One region of the Bradyrhizobium sp. USDA 4473 genome, then DNA from elsewhere that is predicted to be linked to it. Evidence: riboswitches for the same ligand, from Rfam matches in the RefSeq annotation. Region 1 holds a riboswitch; the other holds the start of a gene.

Region 1 (7,464 bases):
GCTGCGGCTTGGCAAGCCCGGCAACTTCTTCGTCAGCGATGGCTGCCCGCCAGCATCAATCAAACCCCAGTCCGATCCGCCGCTCCTTCTTCCACATCACCCGGCAGCTGTGGCGCTCGCCGTCGATGGCGAGGACGAAGCGATCGGGAAACCACAGCGGCGAGTTGACCTCGATGCAAGCACCTTGAGGCGAGAGATTGCGGACCGTGCAGGGGATCGCCTCGCTGCCGAATTCGATCGCCCCCGACTTGAGGACGCGGCGACGCGAGCCGGCACGCCGCTCGTCGGTTGGCATTGGCTGGTGCGCGTTGGCTGGTGCGGGCCTGGTGGGGTCGTCGGCCATGAACCGGTCGGGGGTACGTACACAGACTGTCACGTTACGGCGCAATACTGACGAGAACCTTAAGGCGCGTCCAGCAGAGCTGGCATGCCAATGCTGTGGCCAAACCGCCTGCGCAGGCACATGCGGTATTGCGATGCTCGCATCACCTCATCGTGTTGTCCGATTGTGGCGGGGTTCACACGCCGCGATCGCCACGGGGTGTAGCCTTCGCGCATTGGAAATTCCGGCCGCGCATGTCGTGGCCGCGGCATTTCGACATCAATTTTGCCCGGAGATCGGCGATGGCGATTGCAAAGGCGCGCGATCATGGCGCCTCCAATCTCGAACACGGTGACGACGCGGCCCATTGCAGCAACGGGCTCAATGTACAGCAATTCCGTGACGCAACGCCCGACGAGCGCGCGATCTACCGGCGATGGATTCGCGGCGTGATCATGGTGTACGGATTGCTGGCACTTGCCGCGGGGGCCGCAGTCTGGATCAACGGCGCCGGCACCGGGCAGACGCAGCTCACCAGCTTGTCCAGTCCGAGCGGCGTGAGATCAGGCCACGCCAATTAGCTGTCGCAAAGAAAAATGGCCGGGACGAGCCCCGGCCATTTGTTTTGCGTCGAGCCGAGGCTTACTCGGACTTGTCGATGTTCCAGAAGATCGGCGTTGCCGGGCCGTCGAGCACGCCGGTCAGCGACTTCCGCCAGGCGCTCGGTCCCTGATACTGGCCGAGCGGAATGTAGATGACCTGCTCGTAGGCTTCCTTCTGAATATCGGCCGCGATCTTCTTCTGCTCGTCGAGCGAAGACGCGCGAACGAAGGCATCCTTCAGCTTCTCGATCTTGGCGTCCTCGGCCCAGCCGAACCAGCCGCCATTCTTGCCCTGCCCGCCAATCGAGAGATTGGCGATCGGGTTGGAGACGTCGGCGCTGACCCAGTTGGTGAAGAACATGTTCCAGCCGCCCTCCTTCGGCGGCTTCTGGCTGGCGCGGCGGGTCACGACAGTCTGCCAGTCGGTCGCTTGCAGGTCGACTTTGAAGCCGGCGTCGCGCAGCTGCTGGGCGACGACAATCGGCTGCGCCTTGAGCGTGGTGACGTCGCCGGGCGCCATGATGACGACGGGCGTGCCGTCATAGCCCGACTCGGCGAGCGCCTTCTTGGCCGCCGCCATGTCGCCGCCCTTCAACAACGTCTCGCCGCCGACATCGGTCGCGAACGGAGTATCACAGATGAAGAACGCGACGCAGGTCTTGTAATATTTGGGATTGCCGATCAGCGCGTCGAGCACCTGCTTCTGGTTGATCGCCAACAGTGCCGCCTGGCGAACCTTGATGTTGTCGAAGGGCGGGTAGAGGAAGTTCATGCGGCCCAGCGTCTGGAAACCGGCCTTGTTCAGCGTATCGATCTTGATGTCCTTGTCGGCTTCCAGGACCGATAGCGTGTCAAGCGACGGGTTCTCCAGGAAATCAATATCGCCGGACTGCAGCGCATTCATCGCGGTCTGGGCGTCGGCCATCGTGACCCACTCGACGCGGTCGACCTTCACCACCTTGCCGCCCGCGGTCCAGCTTGCCGGCTCCTTACGCGGCACGTAATCCTTGTTCTTGACGTAGACCGCCTTCACGCCCGGCTGGAATTCAGCCTGCACGAACTTGAAAGGGCCCGAACCGATCTGCTCCGGAATCGGCTTGTCCGGCGGCGTTTCGGCCAGCCGCTTCGGCATCATGAACGCGACGCGCGACGACGGCTTGCCGATCGACTCCAGCACGAGGCCGTAGGGTTCCTTCAGCTTCAGCGTGATCGTCTTTGCGTCGGTGGCTTCGATGCTCGCCGTGAAGTCCATCAGCTTCTGGCCCATGCCGTCGACCTTGGCCCAGCGCTTCAGCGAAGCGACGCAGTCTTCGGCCGTCACCGGCGCTCCATCGTGCCACTTCAGGCCGTCGCGCAGCGTGAACGTGTAGGTGAGCTTGTCGTCGGAGACCTTCCAGTCCGCCATCTGCGGCTGGATCTTGAAGTTGGCATCCGTCGCCAGCAGCGTGTCGTAGATCATGTAGCCGTGGTCGCGCGTGATATAGGCTGTGGTTAGAATCGGATCGATGACGCGCAGGTCCGAATGCATCACCGCGGTGATGGTCTTGTCCGCGGCCCATCGCCTGCGGCGCAAACGACAATTCCTGCGGTGCGAATGACAGCGCAAGCGCCGACAACGCAGCCGCGAGCGTGCGGCGTTTCCAACGCGAGATAGGGAACATGCAAATCTCTCCTGACGTGTAACTGGTCAAAGCCGGCTTATTCGTTATGCATGCGGTCCGTTATTTAGGCGAACTAACATGCTGTATGGCTTGTGAAATCGAGACTTGCACCAAGCGCCAAGCGCGTCAATCGGTTTCGATCCGGATCGGACGTACACAAACGAATGAGGCCGCGGGCCGGATTTTGGCTTTACAAAATCGTCGGCGGAGATTTTCGTGAGCGCCGCGCGATGCCGGCGCCGTCAGAACAACAAGAGAGAACAACGATGAACCCCGCCAATCTCCCCTTTGACTCCGAAGCGATGCTGCAGGGCCTGCGCAGCTGGGTGGAATGCGAGAGCCCGACCTGGGACGCGGCTGCGGTCGAGCGCATGCTCGATCTCGCCGCGCGCGAGATGGCGGTCATGGGTGCGACGATCGAACGCATCGCCGGACGCCAGGGCTTTGCCGGCTGCGTCCGCGCCCGCTTTCCGCATCCGAAGCAGGGTCAGCCCGGCATCCTGATATCAGGCCATCTCGACACCGTGCACCCGGTCGGCACCATTGAGAAGCTCAAATGGCGCCGCGAAGGCAACAAATGCTTCGGGCCCGGCATCTTCGACATGAAGGGCGGCAACTATCTGTCGATCGAGGCCATCAGGCAATTGGCCCGCGCGTCCTTCACGACGCCGTTGCCGATCACCGTGCTGTTCACACCCGATGAAGAGGTCGGCACACCGTCGACGCGCGACATCATCGAGGCGGAAGCCGCGCGCAACAAATATGTGCTGGTGCCGGAGCCCGGCCGGCCGAACAACGGTGTCGTCACCGGCCGCTACGCGATCGCGCGCTTCAATCTGGAAGCCACCGGCAAGCCGAGCCATGCCGGCGCGACGCTGTCCTCCGGCCGCTCCGCGATCCGCGAAATGGCCCGTCAAATCATCGCCATCGACGGCATGACCACCGAGGACTGCACCTTCTCGGTCGGCATCGTGCATGGCGGCCAGTGGGTCAATTGCGTCGCCACGACCTGCACCGGCGAAGCGCTCAGCATGGCCAAGCGGCAGGCCGATCTCGATCGCGGCGTCGAACGCATGCTGGCGCTGTCCGGCACCGCCAACGACGTAACCTTCAAGGTGACGCGCGGCGTCACGCGCCCGGTGTGGGAGCCGGATGCCGGCACCATGGCTCTATACGAAAAGGCAAAGGGCCTTGCGGCCGGGATGGGCCTCGATCTTCCGCACGGCAGCGCCGGCGGTGGATCGGACGGCAACTTCACCGGTGCGATGGGCATCCCCACGCTCGATGGTCTCGGCGTTCGCGGCGCCGATGCACATACGCTCAACGAGCATATCGAGGTCGACAGCCTGGCCGAGCGCGGCCGCCTGATGGCGGCGCTGCTGGCGACGCTGGACTGATTGCACTGCACAACACGTTGGCACTGCCGGATCGAAATTTAGCCTTGTCCAATTTTAAGGCTTCGCCTACGGTCCGGCCGTCCAACGCGACGATGCGGGAGAGATCGAGGCGACAACATTCGTGTTGTCAGCTTCGGCGCCGATGGAGCAACCGCCCCGGAAACTCTCAGGCAAAAGGACTGTATCGTCAGGACGATCTGGAGAGAGACGGACATGGCCGCAGATCAAGGGCCGTGACGTCCACCGAAGGGGATAGTTCGCGTCCGGGCCCCGGCCCGGTGCGGATCAAGCTCTCAGGTACCGTGACAGATGGGGCGTCGAAACACCCGGTTTCACCGGTGGTTCGGCGACTCTAACAACACGGGAGCCTGAAGACCATCATGCCTCACATTGCGATCATTGGCGCCGGCATCACCGGCGTGACGACGGCCTATGCCCTGCTCGAACGCGGCTACAAGGTGACTGTGCTCGACAGGCATCGCTACGCCGCGATGGAAACCTCATTCGCCAATGGCGGACAGTTGTCCGCCAGCAACGCCGAAGTCTGGAACAGCGCGGCGACCATTCTCAAGGGGCTGCGCTGGATGCTGAGAAGCGACGCGCCGCTCTTGATGAACCCGAAGCCGAGCTGGCACAAATATTCCTGGATCGGCGAGTTCGTCGGTGGCATCGCGCGCTATCGCAGCAACACCATCGAGACCACGCGGCTCGCCATCGAAGCGCGCAAGCATCTGTTCTCGATCGCCGAGCGCGAGAACATCGCCTTCGATCTCGAACGCCGCGGCATCCTGCACGTCTATCACGACAAGGCCGGCTTCGAGGCAGGCCTGCGGGTCAACACCTTGCTGCAGCAAGGCGGGCTCGACCGCCGGCCGGTGACACCGGACGAGATCCGCAGCATCGAACCCGCGCTGCAAACCGCCTGCTATGGTGGCTTCTTCACGCCGTCCGACGCCACCGGCGATATCCACAAGTTCACGCGCGGCCTCGCCGAGGCTTGTGCGCGGCGCGGCGCGAGCTTCATCCATGAGGCCGACGTCGACACGGTCGCGCGCGGCGACGACGGCTTCCGCATCGGCTGGAACGAAACCGCGTCGCACGATGCCGAGCCCGCGACGCGGCACGAATTGCAGGCCGACGGCCTCGTGATTTGCGCGGGCGTGGCGAGCCGCCGCTTCGCGGGCTTACTCAACGACCGCGTCAACGTCTATCCGGTGAAGGGCTATTCGATCACGGTGCAGCTCGATGCGCCGCAAAGCCGGGACGCCGCGCCGACCGTCAGTCTGCTCGACGAAGCCGCCAAGATCGTCACCAGCAGGCTCGGCGCCGACCGCTTCCGCATTGCCGGCACCGCCGAGTTCAACGGCTTCAACCGCGATATCAGGGCCGACCGCATCCAGCCGCTGGTGGATTGGGTGCGCCATCATTTCCCCGGGGTCGATACATCCAAAGTCGTGCCGTGGGCGGGGCTGCGTCCGATGATGCCGAACATGATGCCCGGTGGTGCGCGCCGGCCGGATTCCAGGCGTGTTCTACAACACCGGCCACGGTCATCTCGGCTGGACGCTATCCGCCGCGACCGCGCAGATGGTCGCAGGCGCGATCGACGACTGGCGCGATCTCGATACGCCGCCGATGGCGCCGGCGTTCGGTCGCGGGCTCGACGATGTACCTGCCAATGCTCGCAAGGCTGAAATCAATCCACCTTCCAGTGGACTGCTTCGCACGTCATCGGAGGACTAATCACACCAGCAGGACCGACTAGCTGCACCGCAAAAACCGCAGCACCGATGGCACGGGACTTGCTCAACTTATACCCTGTGTTTGCTACCATCTGTGCTACGGTCCGGTGTGCAACGGTCCCGCTGGGGACTTCATCGACCACAACCCAACGGATCCAATTTGCTCGGATATCTGCTTCGCCGCATCCTCGCCGCCATTCCCGTGATGGGCGTGGTGGCCCTGTTCGTGTTCCTGCTGCTGCGGCTGACGCCGGGCGACCCCGCCGCCATCCTCGCCGGCGACAATGCGACGCCGGAACAGCTTGAACGCATCCGGACCTCGCTCGGTCTCAACGAGCCGATCTACATCCAGTTCTACACCTGGGTCGCGAAGCTGCTGCATGGCGACCTCGGCGTCTCGCTGATCTCGAACAAGCCGATCCTCGAGATGATCGGCCCGCGCCTCGAACCGTCGATCTCGGTCGCGCTCGCCACCATCATCCTCTCGATCCTGGTCGCAGTGCCGCTCGGCGTCATTGCGGCATGGAAGCACGGCACCTGGATCGACCGCTGCGTGATGGGGCTGTCGGTGCTCGGCTTCTCGGTGCCGGTGTTCGTGATCGGCTATGTGCTGATCCAGGTGTTTGCGATCTACCCGTTCCGCTGGGTCCCGGTGCAGGGCTTCAAGAGCATCTCGGCCGGCTTCGGTCCGTTCTTCGAACGCATCATCCTGCCGACCTGCACCCTCTCCTTCATCTATGTCGCGCTGATCGCGCGCATGACGCGGGCCTCGATGCTTGACGTGTTGGGTGAGGACTACGTCCGCACCGCGCGCGCCAAGGGCATCGGCGAGACCGGCGTGCTGCTGCGCCATGCGCTGCGCAACGCCGCGGTCCCGGTCATCACCGTGATCGGCTCCGGCTTCGCGCTCTTGATCTCCGGCGTCGTCGTCACCGAAAGCGTGTTCAACCTGCCCGGCATCGGCCGCCTCACCGTCGACGCGGTGCTGGCGCGCGACTATCCGGTGATCCAGGCGATGATCTTGTTGACGTCGGGCATCTATGTCGCAGTCAATCTCTTGATCGACGTCGCCTACACCCTGCTCGATCCTCGTATCCGGTACTGAGCAATGGCGATCGAAACCCTTCCCGAAGCCTCGATTCCCGTCACCCGGCCGTTCCGCGTCAAGTTCGGCTTCCTGACCTCGACGCCGATCATCGCGGTTGCGACGATCTGTCTTGCCCTCATCATCCTGATGGCGATCTTCGCGCCGCTCCTTGCGCCGCATGATCCACTCTTGCTGACGCCGTCGCAGCGACTGAAGCCGTCGAGCGCGCAATATCTGCTCGGCACCGACGCCTATGGACGCGACCTGTTGTCGCGCGTCATCTACGGCGCGCGGATCTCGCTGGTGATCGGGCTCGGCGCCGCCGTCTGCTCGATCGCCATCGGGCTCGTGATCGGCCTGGTCGCCGGCTTCTTCCGCTGGGTCGATGCGGTGATGATGCGCGTGATGGACGGCCTGATGGCGATTCCCGCCATCCTGCTTGCGATCGCCGTGGTGTCGCTGTCCGGCGCCAGCATCTGGACCGTGATGGTCGCGATCACCATCCCCGAGATCCCGCGGGTGGCGCGGCTGGTGCGCTCGGTGGTGCTGACCGCACGCGAGGAGCCCTATGTCGAGGCCGCGATCTCGCTCGGCTCCAGCCTGCCCAAGATCATGTGGCGGCATCTGATGCCGAACACGATCGCGCCGCTGAT
Region 2 (7,464 bases), 140 kb from region 1:
CGGCGATGACGCGATACGACGCGACGTTCTGCGCGTTCGGCTCATGGCCGAGCGCCGACGAGGCTGCGTCGATCAGATGGCGGAACAGATCGGTCTCGAACACGCTCTCGACGCCCTGCAGGATGCAGGCCATGCGCTCGAGGCCCATGCCGGTGTCGATCGAGGGGCGCGGCAGCGCCACGCGCTCCTCCTTCGTCACCTGCTCGTATTGCATGAACACCAGATTCCAGAACTCGAGGAAGCGATCGCCGTCCTCCTCGGGGCTACCCGGAGGTCCGCCCCAGATGTGCTCGCCGCGATCGATGAAGATCTCGGAGCACGGACCGCAGGGACCGGTATCGCCCATCGCCCAGAAATTGTCCGAGGTCGGGATGCGGATGATGCGGTCGTCCGAGAAGCCCGCGATCTTCTTCCAGTAGCCGGCCGCCTCGTCGTCGGTGTGGTAGACCGTGACCAGCAGCTTGTCCTTCTTCAGCCCGAAATCCCTGGTGATCAGATTCCAGGCGAGCTCGATCGCGCGCTCCTTGAAGTAGTCGCCGAACGAGAAGTTGCCGAGCATCTCGAAGAAGGTGAGATGGCGCGCGGTGTAGCCGACATTGTCGAGGTCGTTATGCTTGCCGCCGGCGCGCACGCATTTCTGCGACGTCGTGGCGCGCTGATAGCCGCGCTTCTCGACGCCGGTGAAGACGTTCTTGAACTGCACCATGCCGGCATTGGTGAACATCAGGGTCGGGTCGTTGCGCGGCACCAGCGGCGACGAGGCCACGATCTCGTGGCCGTTCGCCTTGAAGAAGTTCAGAAATGTCGACCTGATGTCGTTGACGCTGCTCATGTTCATCCAATCGGAAAAAGGGGCCGGCCAGCCGCAAAAAGGCGTCATTTTCCGGCCGAACGCTTTTAGACATTGCCAGCTGCGGTGTCCAGAAACTGTGCAGCCGGATCATGGGCTTGCCGCAACAGCACAAAGCCCGTTGATAGTCGTCCGGGTGCGTTGACAGCCTTGGCGGGGCCGTGTTTTGGTCCTACCTGTAAGTAGTCACGTCGGGAGAGACTGGCCCTGTCCTGGGCCGGCGCCGAAGGAGCAACCGCCCCGGAAACTCTCAGGCAAAAGGACCGCGTGACGTCTGACATCTGGAAAGAGGCGCTGGGGTTCTCCCCGATTGCGTCCGCCGACGGGATAATACTCTCAGGCACAGCGACAGATGGGGCTTTCTGCAGGTTTCTCAAGGGGAAATAGGTCCCCGGCGGGAACCGCGAGGGCCCTGTGATGCTTGTGCGCGAAACTTCCCCGCTGAAACAGACCCCGCTGCACGCGCTGCATCTGGCGCGCGGCGCCAAGATGGTGCCGTTCGCCGGCTATGACATGCCGGTGCAATACACGGCCGGCGTGCTGAGGGAGCATTTGCACACCCGCAAGGACGCCGGTCTGTTCGACGTGTCCCACATGGGACAGCTCGTGCTGAAGGCCAAATCCGGCAAGATCGCAGACGCGGCGCTCGCGCTGGAAAAACTGGTGCCGCAGGACATCGTCGGCATCGCGCCGGGACGGCAGCGCTACGCGCAATTCACCAACAAGGACGGCGGCCTGCTCGACGATTTGATGGTGGCGAATTTCGGCGATCATCTATTCCTGGTGGTCAACGCCGCCTGCAAGGACGCGGACGAGGCGCATCTGCGAGCGAATCTTTCCGACAGCTGCGAGATCGTGTCGCTGGCCGACCGCGCGCTGATCGCGCTGCAGGGGCCGAAAGCGGAAGCGGCACTGGCAAAGCTTTGTCCAGATGTCAGTTCGATGAAATTCATGGACGCCGGCCCGCGCCGCGTCGCCGAGATCGACTGCTTCGTCTCGCGCTCCGGTTACACCGGCGAGGACGGCTTTGAGATTTCAGTACCCGCGGACAAGGCGGAAGCCCTGGTCACCGCGCTGCTCGACAATCCCGACGTGCTGCCGATCGGGCTCGGCGCGCGCGACAGCCTGCGGCTCGAAGCCGGGCTCTGCCTCTACGGTCACGATATCGACACCACCACCACGCCGGTCGAAGGCGCGCTGGAATGGTCGGTGCAGAAGGTCCGCCGCAGCGGCGGCGCCCGCGCCGGCGGCTTTCCCGGCGCCGACAAGATCCTCGCGCAATTCGCTGATGGCGCCACCCGCCGCCGCGTCGGCTTAAGGCCCGATGGCCGTGCGCCGGTGCGCGAAGGCGCCGCGCTGTTTGCCGACGCCAGCTCGACCGAGCAGATCGGCAAGGTGACCTCGGGCGGCTTCGGCCCGAGCCTCAATGCGCCGGTTGCGATGGGCTATCTGCCGACCGCCCTCTCCGCGCTCGGCACCACCGTTTTCGCCGAAGTGCGCGGCCAGCGGCTGCCGCTGAAAGTCGCCGCAACGCCCTTCATCCCCAATACCTACAAACGCTGAAGGATCGATCCCCATGACGACGCTGTACACGTCCGACCACGAATGGCTCCGCATCGAGGGCGATGTCGCCACGATCGGGATTACCGATTATGCGCAATCGCAGCTCGGCGACGTGGTGTTCGTCGAACTGCCCAAGATCGGCCGCAGCCTGAAAAAGGCCGAGGCCGCCGCCGTCGTCGAATCCGTCAAGGCCGCCTCCGACGTCTATGCGCCGATCACCGGCGAAGTGGTCGAGGTCAACGAGGCGCTCACGGCCGATCCCGCGCTGGTCAATTCGGATGCCGGCGGCAAGGCCTGGTTCTTCAAGCTGAAGATATCAGACAAGGGCGAGCTCGGCGGCCTGATGGATGAAGCCGCCTACGCCGCGCACACCGCCTGAGAGAATGAAGCAGATTGCGACCACACACTCCCTGTCATCGCCCGACTTGATCGGGCGACCCAGTACGCCGCGGCCCTTCAGCTTAACCACTGCTGTCCCGGCGTACTGGATACCCCGCTTTTGCGGGGTATGACGGCTGACAACGAGGACCCCGTCATGAACGCGCCCTTCAAGCCGATCAACGAAGCCGTCACCGATTTCGTCCGCCGCCACATCGGACCGTCACCGCGCGACGTCAACGCAATGCTGGAGACGGTGGGCGCCGCGAGCCTGCAAGCGCTGATGAACGAGACGCTGCCGGCGTCGATCCGCCAGAAGGCGCCGCTCGATCTCGGCCGCGCGCTGAGCGAGACCGAGGCGCTCGCGCATATGAGCGAGCTCGCCGCGCAGAACCAGGTGTTCACGTCGCTGATCGGACAGGGCTATTCCGGCACCATCCTGCCGGCGGTGATCCAGCGCAACATCCTGGAGAACCCGGCCTGGTACACCGCCTATACGCCGTATCAGCCGGAGATCAGCCAGGGCCGGCTGGAAGCGCTGTTCAACTACCAGACCATGATCTGCGACCTCACCGGGCTCGACGTCGCCAACGCCTCGCTGCTCGACGAGGCGACCGCCGCCGCTGAAGCGATGGCGCTCGCCGAGCGCCATTCGCAGGTGAAAGCAAAGGTGTTCTTCGTCGACAAGGAGGTGCATCCGCAGACGCTCGCGGTGATGCGCACGCGCGCGGCCCCCTTGGGCTGGGCGCTGGTCGTCGGCGATCCCCTCACCGAGCTCGACAAGGCCGACGTGCTCGGCGCGCTGTTGCAATATCCGGGAACGTCGGGCGCGGTACGCGACCTCCGGCCTGCGATCGCATCGCTGCGCGCCAAGGGCGCGCTGGCGATCGTCGCCGCCGACCTGCTGTCGCTGACGCTGCTGACCTCGCCCGGCGAGCTCGGCGCCGACATCGCGATCGGCTCGGCGCAGCGGTTCGGCGTGCCGATGGGCTATGGCGGACCGCACGCCGCCTACATGGCGGTGCGCGACACGCTGAAGCGCTCGCTGCCCGGCCGCATCGTCGGGCTGTCAGTGGATTCGCGCGGGCTACCCGCCTATCGCCTGGCGCTGCAAACCCGCGAGCAGCATATCCGCCGCGAGAAGGCGACCTCCAACATCTGCACGGCGCAGGTGCTGCTCGCCGTGATCGCCTCGATGTATGCGGTCTATCACGGCCCCGAGGGCCTGACCCATATCGCTCGCGGCGTGCATCGGCGCGCCACCGTGCTGGCCGCAGGCCTGCGCAAGCTCGGCTTTACGCCGACCAGCGAGGCGTTCTTCGACACCGTAACGATCGAGGCCGGTGCCAGGCAGATCGAGATCGTCGCCCGCGCGCAGGCGGAGCGGATCAATCTGCGCATCGGTACGACCACGCTCGGCATCGCGCTCGACGAGACCACGACGCCGGAGACCGTCGAGGCGGTGTGGCGCGTGTTCGGCGGCAAGCTCAGCTTTGCCGAAATCGAAGCGGCGGCGCACGAGGCGCTGCCGAAGGAGCTGCGGCGCACCAGCGCCTTCCTCACCCACCCGGTGTTCAACACGCATCGCTCGGAGACCGAACTGCTGCGCTACATGCGCAAGCTCAGCGATCGCGACCTCGCGCTCGACCGCGCGATGATCCCGCTTGGCTCGTGCACGATGAAGCTCAACGCCACCACCGAGATGATCCCGCTGACCTGGCCGGCGTTCGGCAATCTGCATCCGTTCGCGCCCGCGGATCAGGCCAAGGGCTATCACGCGCTGTTCAAGCGGCTGGAGCAGTGGCTGTGCGACATCACCGGCTATGACGCGGTGTCGTTGCAGCCGAACTCCGGGGCGCAGGGCGAATATGCCGGGTTGCTGGCGATCCGGGGCTATCACCTCGCGCGCGGCGAGCCGCACCGCAAGGTGTGCTTGATCCCCTCCTCCGCGCACGGCACCAATCCGGCCTCGGCCGCGATGGTCGGCATGGATGTCGTGGTGGTGGCGTGCGACGCGCGCGGCGACGTCGACGTCAATGACCTCCGCGCCAAGGCGGAGAAGCATTCGGCCAATCTCGCCGCCGTGATGATCACCTATCCGTCGACCCACGGCGTGTTCGAGGAGCATATCCGCGAGATCTGCGACATCGTGCATGCGCATGGCGGTCAGGTTTATCTCGACGGCGCCAACATGAATGCGCAGGTCGGGCTGTCGCGGCCCGGCGATTACGGCGCCGATGTCAGTCATCTCAACCTGCACAAGACCTTCTGCATCCCGCATGGCGGCGGCGGCCCCGGCATGGGCCCGATCGGCGTCAAGGCGCATCTCGCGCCCTATCTACCGGGTCATCCCGCAACCGACGGCGCAAATGCGCACGCCATCGGCCCGGTGTCAGCCGCGCCGTTCGGCTCGGCGTCGATCCTGACCATCTCCTACATCTACATCCTGATGATGGGCGGCGAAGGTCTCACCCGCGCCACCGAGGTCGCGATCCTCAACGCCAATTACATCGCCGCACGGCTGCAGCCGCACTTTCCGGTGCTGTATCGCAACGAGCGCGGCCGTGTCGCCCATGAGTGCATCGTCGACCCGCGCGGGCTGAAGACGAGCAGCGGCGTCACGGTGGACGACATCGCCAAGCGGCTGATCGACTACGGCTTCCACGCGCCGACCATGAGCTTCCCGGTGGCGGGCACGCTGATGATCGAACCGACCGAATCGGAATCCAAGTTCGAGATCGACCGCTTCTGCGATGCCATGATCGCGATCCGCAACGAAATCGCGGAGGTCGAGAAGGGCCGCTGGACCATCGACGCCTCGCCGCTGCGCCACGCCCCGCACACCGTGCACGACATCGCCGACGATGTGTGGGAGCGGGCCTACACCCGCGCCGAGGGCTGCTTCCCCGCGGGCGTGTCGCGGTCCGACAAATACTGGAGCCCGGTCGGGCGCGTCGACAATGTCTACGGCGATCGCAACCTGGTGTGCTCGTGCCCGCCGGTCGAGGATTACGCGCAGGCGGCGGAGTAAGCGCGGGCAACGATCAAGGATGGGCAGAGCCAACGGGCGCGGCTCCGTTGGCTCTGCCCATCCTGCAGCCCGGTTTTCATAAGGCGCGCTTGTCCGTGGGCGAACGACGGCGAGCAACGCCGCGGCAGGAGGAAGCATGCGCGAGGACTTCTGGTTTCATTTCCCGTTTCGCGTCCGCTATTCCGAGGTCGACGCGCAGGCCGTGGTGTTCAACGCCCATTACCTCACCTATTTCGACACCGCGATCACCGAGTATTTCCGCGCGCTCGGCTACGACTATCTCGGCGAGGTGGCGCGGACCGGCGTCGACTTCCACACCGTGAAATCGGTGGTCGAGTACAAGGCCCCGATCCGCTTCGACGAGGACATCGAGGTCTGCGTCCGCGTCGCCAGGATCGGCCGCTCCTCGATCAACCTTGCGCTCGCGATCTTCGCCAAGGGCTCCGATGATTTGCGCGCCACCGGCGAGATCATCTGGGTCGCCACCGACCAGAAGACCCATCAGTCGGTCGCGGTGACGGAGGATTTGCGGGCGCTGATCGGCAGCCGGGAAAAGGCGCTGGCGTAGGGACGAGTGACGCCTGCCGGCGCCGCGCGGATCAAGCCTACGGCGTGACCAAGGCGCGGCTCTTCGCGTCCCAGCGCCACAGCCGGTCGTTGGTCAACTCCGTGCCACCCCACCAGCGATGGATCGAGTTGTACTGGCTGAAGTCCAGCTCGCCATCCAGCACTTCCTGGCCGAAATCGGTCACCGACAGCCGGCTGTGCAGCGATCTTTCTCGGTGGGCCTTCCAATCATCCGCTCCTTGGATCTCTGCCGGAATCCAGCGAGGACCGGCGATCGACAATAGGCGAGTCCATCCAGCATCAGGTCTGCTTCTTGAAAATCGAACACGCCGCGTTCCCTGTACAGCTCACTCGAAAGCACACCCGGCTTGGTCTCGCCGAGACCTGCGCGGTTCAGATCGAGCCCGGATGGAAGATCAGACGCTTCATCGATCCAACTCACTGAACACTGGCACCAAAACCAAACAGGCGCCGAAGACGTCGGCAACTCAACGTCCTCAGCGCCCGCTTGCAGCGAAATCTTGGAGCTTTAAAGCTTACTCCTCCGTCGGCTCCTCGCCGTCGGCGTCGCGCTCCGGTGTGCCGGCGAGGATCTGCTCGGAGATCAGGCCGGAATTCTGCCGGATCGCGGCTTCGATCTTGGTGGTGATATCGGGGTTGGCGCGCAGGAACGCCTTCGAATTCTCGCGTCCCTGGCCGAGCCGCTGGCTGTCATAGGAGAACCAGGCACCCGATTTCTCGACGAGGCCGGCCTTGACGCCGAGGTCGAGGATCTCGCCCATCTTGGAGACGCCCTCGCCGTACATGATGTCGAACTCGACCTGCTTGAAGGGCGGCGCCAGCTTGTTCTTCACCACCTTGACGCGGGTGGTGTTGCCGACCACCTCGTCACGCTCCTTGATCGCGCCGATGCGGCGGATGTCGAGGCGGACCGAGGCATAGAACTTCAGCGCGTTGCCGCCGGTGGTGGTTTCGGGCGAACCGTACATCACGCCGATCTTCATGCGGATCTGGTTGATGAAGATCACCATCGTGTTCGACTTGTTGATCGAGGCGGTGAGCTTGCGCAGCGCCT

What was found. A riboswitch is a leader RNA that binds a small molecule or an ion and turns the genes downstream of it on or off. The one in region 1 is predicted to bind glycine.
Region 2: linked by a shared signal. The riboswitch ahead of gcvT (glycine cleavage system aminomethyltransferase GcvT) and the one ahead of ACVW17_RS22890 (D-amino acid dehydrogenase) in region 1 are both predicted to bind glycine.

What each region holds. Positions count from the first base shown of each region.
Region 1 covers NZ_JBSSGE010000001.1:4,905,563-4,913,026, reverse strand. The annotation lists gene ACVW17_RS22910 (PilZ domain-containing protein) at 56-343, opposite strand; gene ACVW17_RS22905 (hypothetical protein) at 625-903, shown strand; partial or broken gene ACVW17_RS22900 (ABC transporter substrate-binding protein) at 965-2,585, opposite strand; gene ACVW17_RS22895 (M20/M25/M40 family metallo-hydrolase) at 2,852-3,982, shown strand; glycine riboswitch at 4,068-4,174, shown strand; glycine riboswitch at 4,178-4,293, shown strand; partial or broken gene ACVW17_RS22890 (D-amino acid dehydrogenase) at 4,363-5,725, shown strand; gene ACVW17_RS22885 (ABC transporter permease) at 5,885-6,829, shown strand; gene ACVW17_RS22880 (ABC transporter permease) at 6,833-7,464, shown strand, end outside.
Region 2 covers NZ_JBSSGE010000001.1:4,763,829-4,771,292, reverse strand. The annotation lists gene alaS (alanine--tRNA ligase) at 1-832, opposite strand, end outside; glycine riboswitch at 1,033-1,125, shown strand; gene gcvT (glycine cleavage system aminomethyltransferase GcvT) at 1,268-2,413, shown strand; gene gcvH (glycine cleavage system protein GcvH) at 2,427-2,792, shown strand; gene gcvP (aminomethyl-transferring glycine dehydrogenase) at 2,949-5,822, shown strand; gene ACVW17_RS22175 (acyl-CoA thioesterase) at 5,959-6,390, shown strand; gene ACVW17_RS22170 (hypothetical protein) at 6,428-6,670, opposite strand; gene recA (recombinase RecA) at 6,926-7,464, opposite strand, start outside.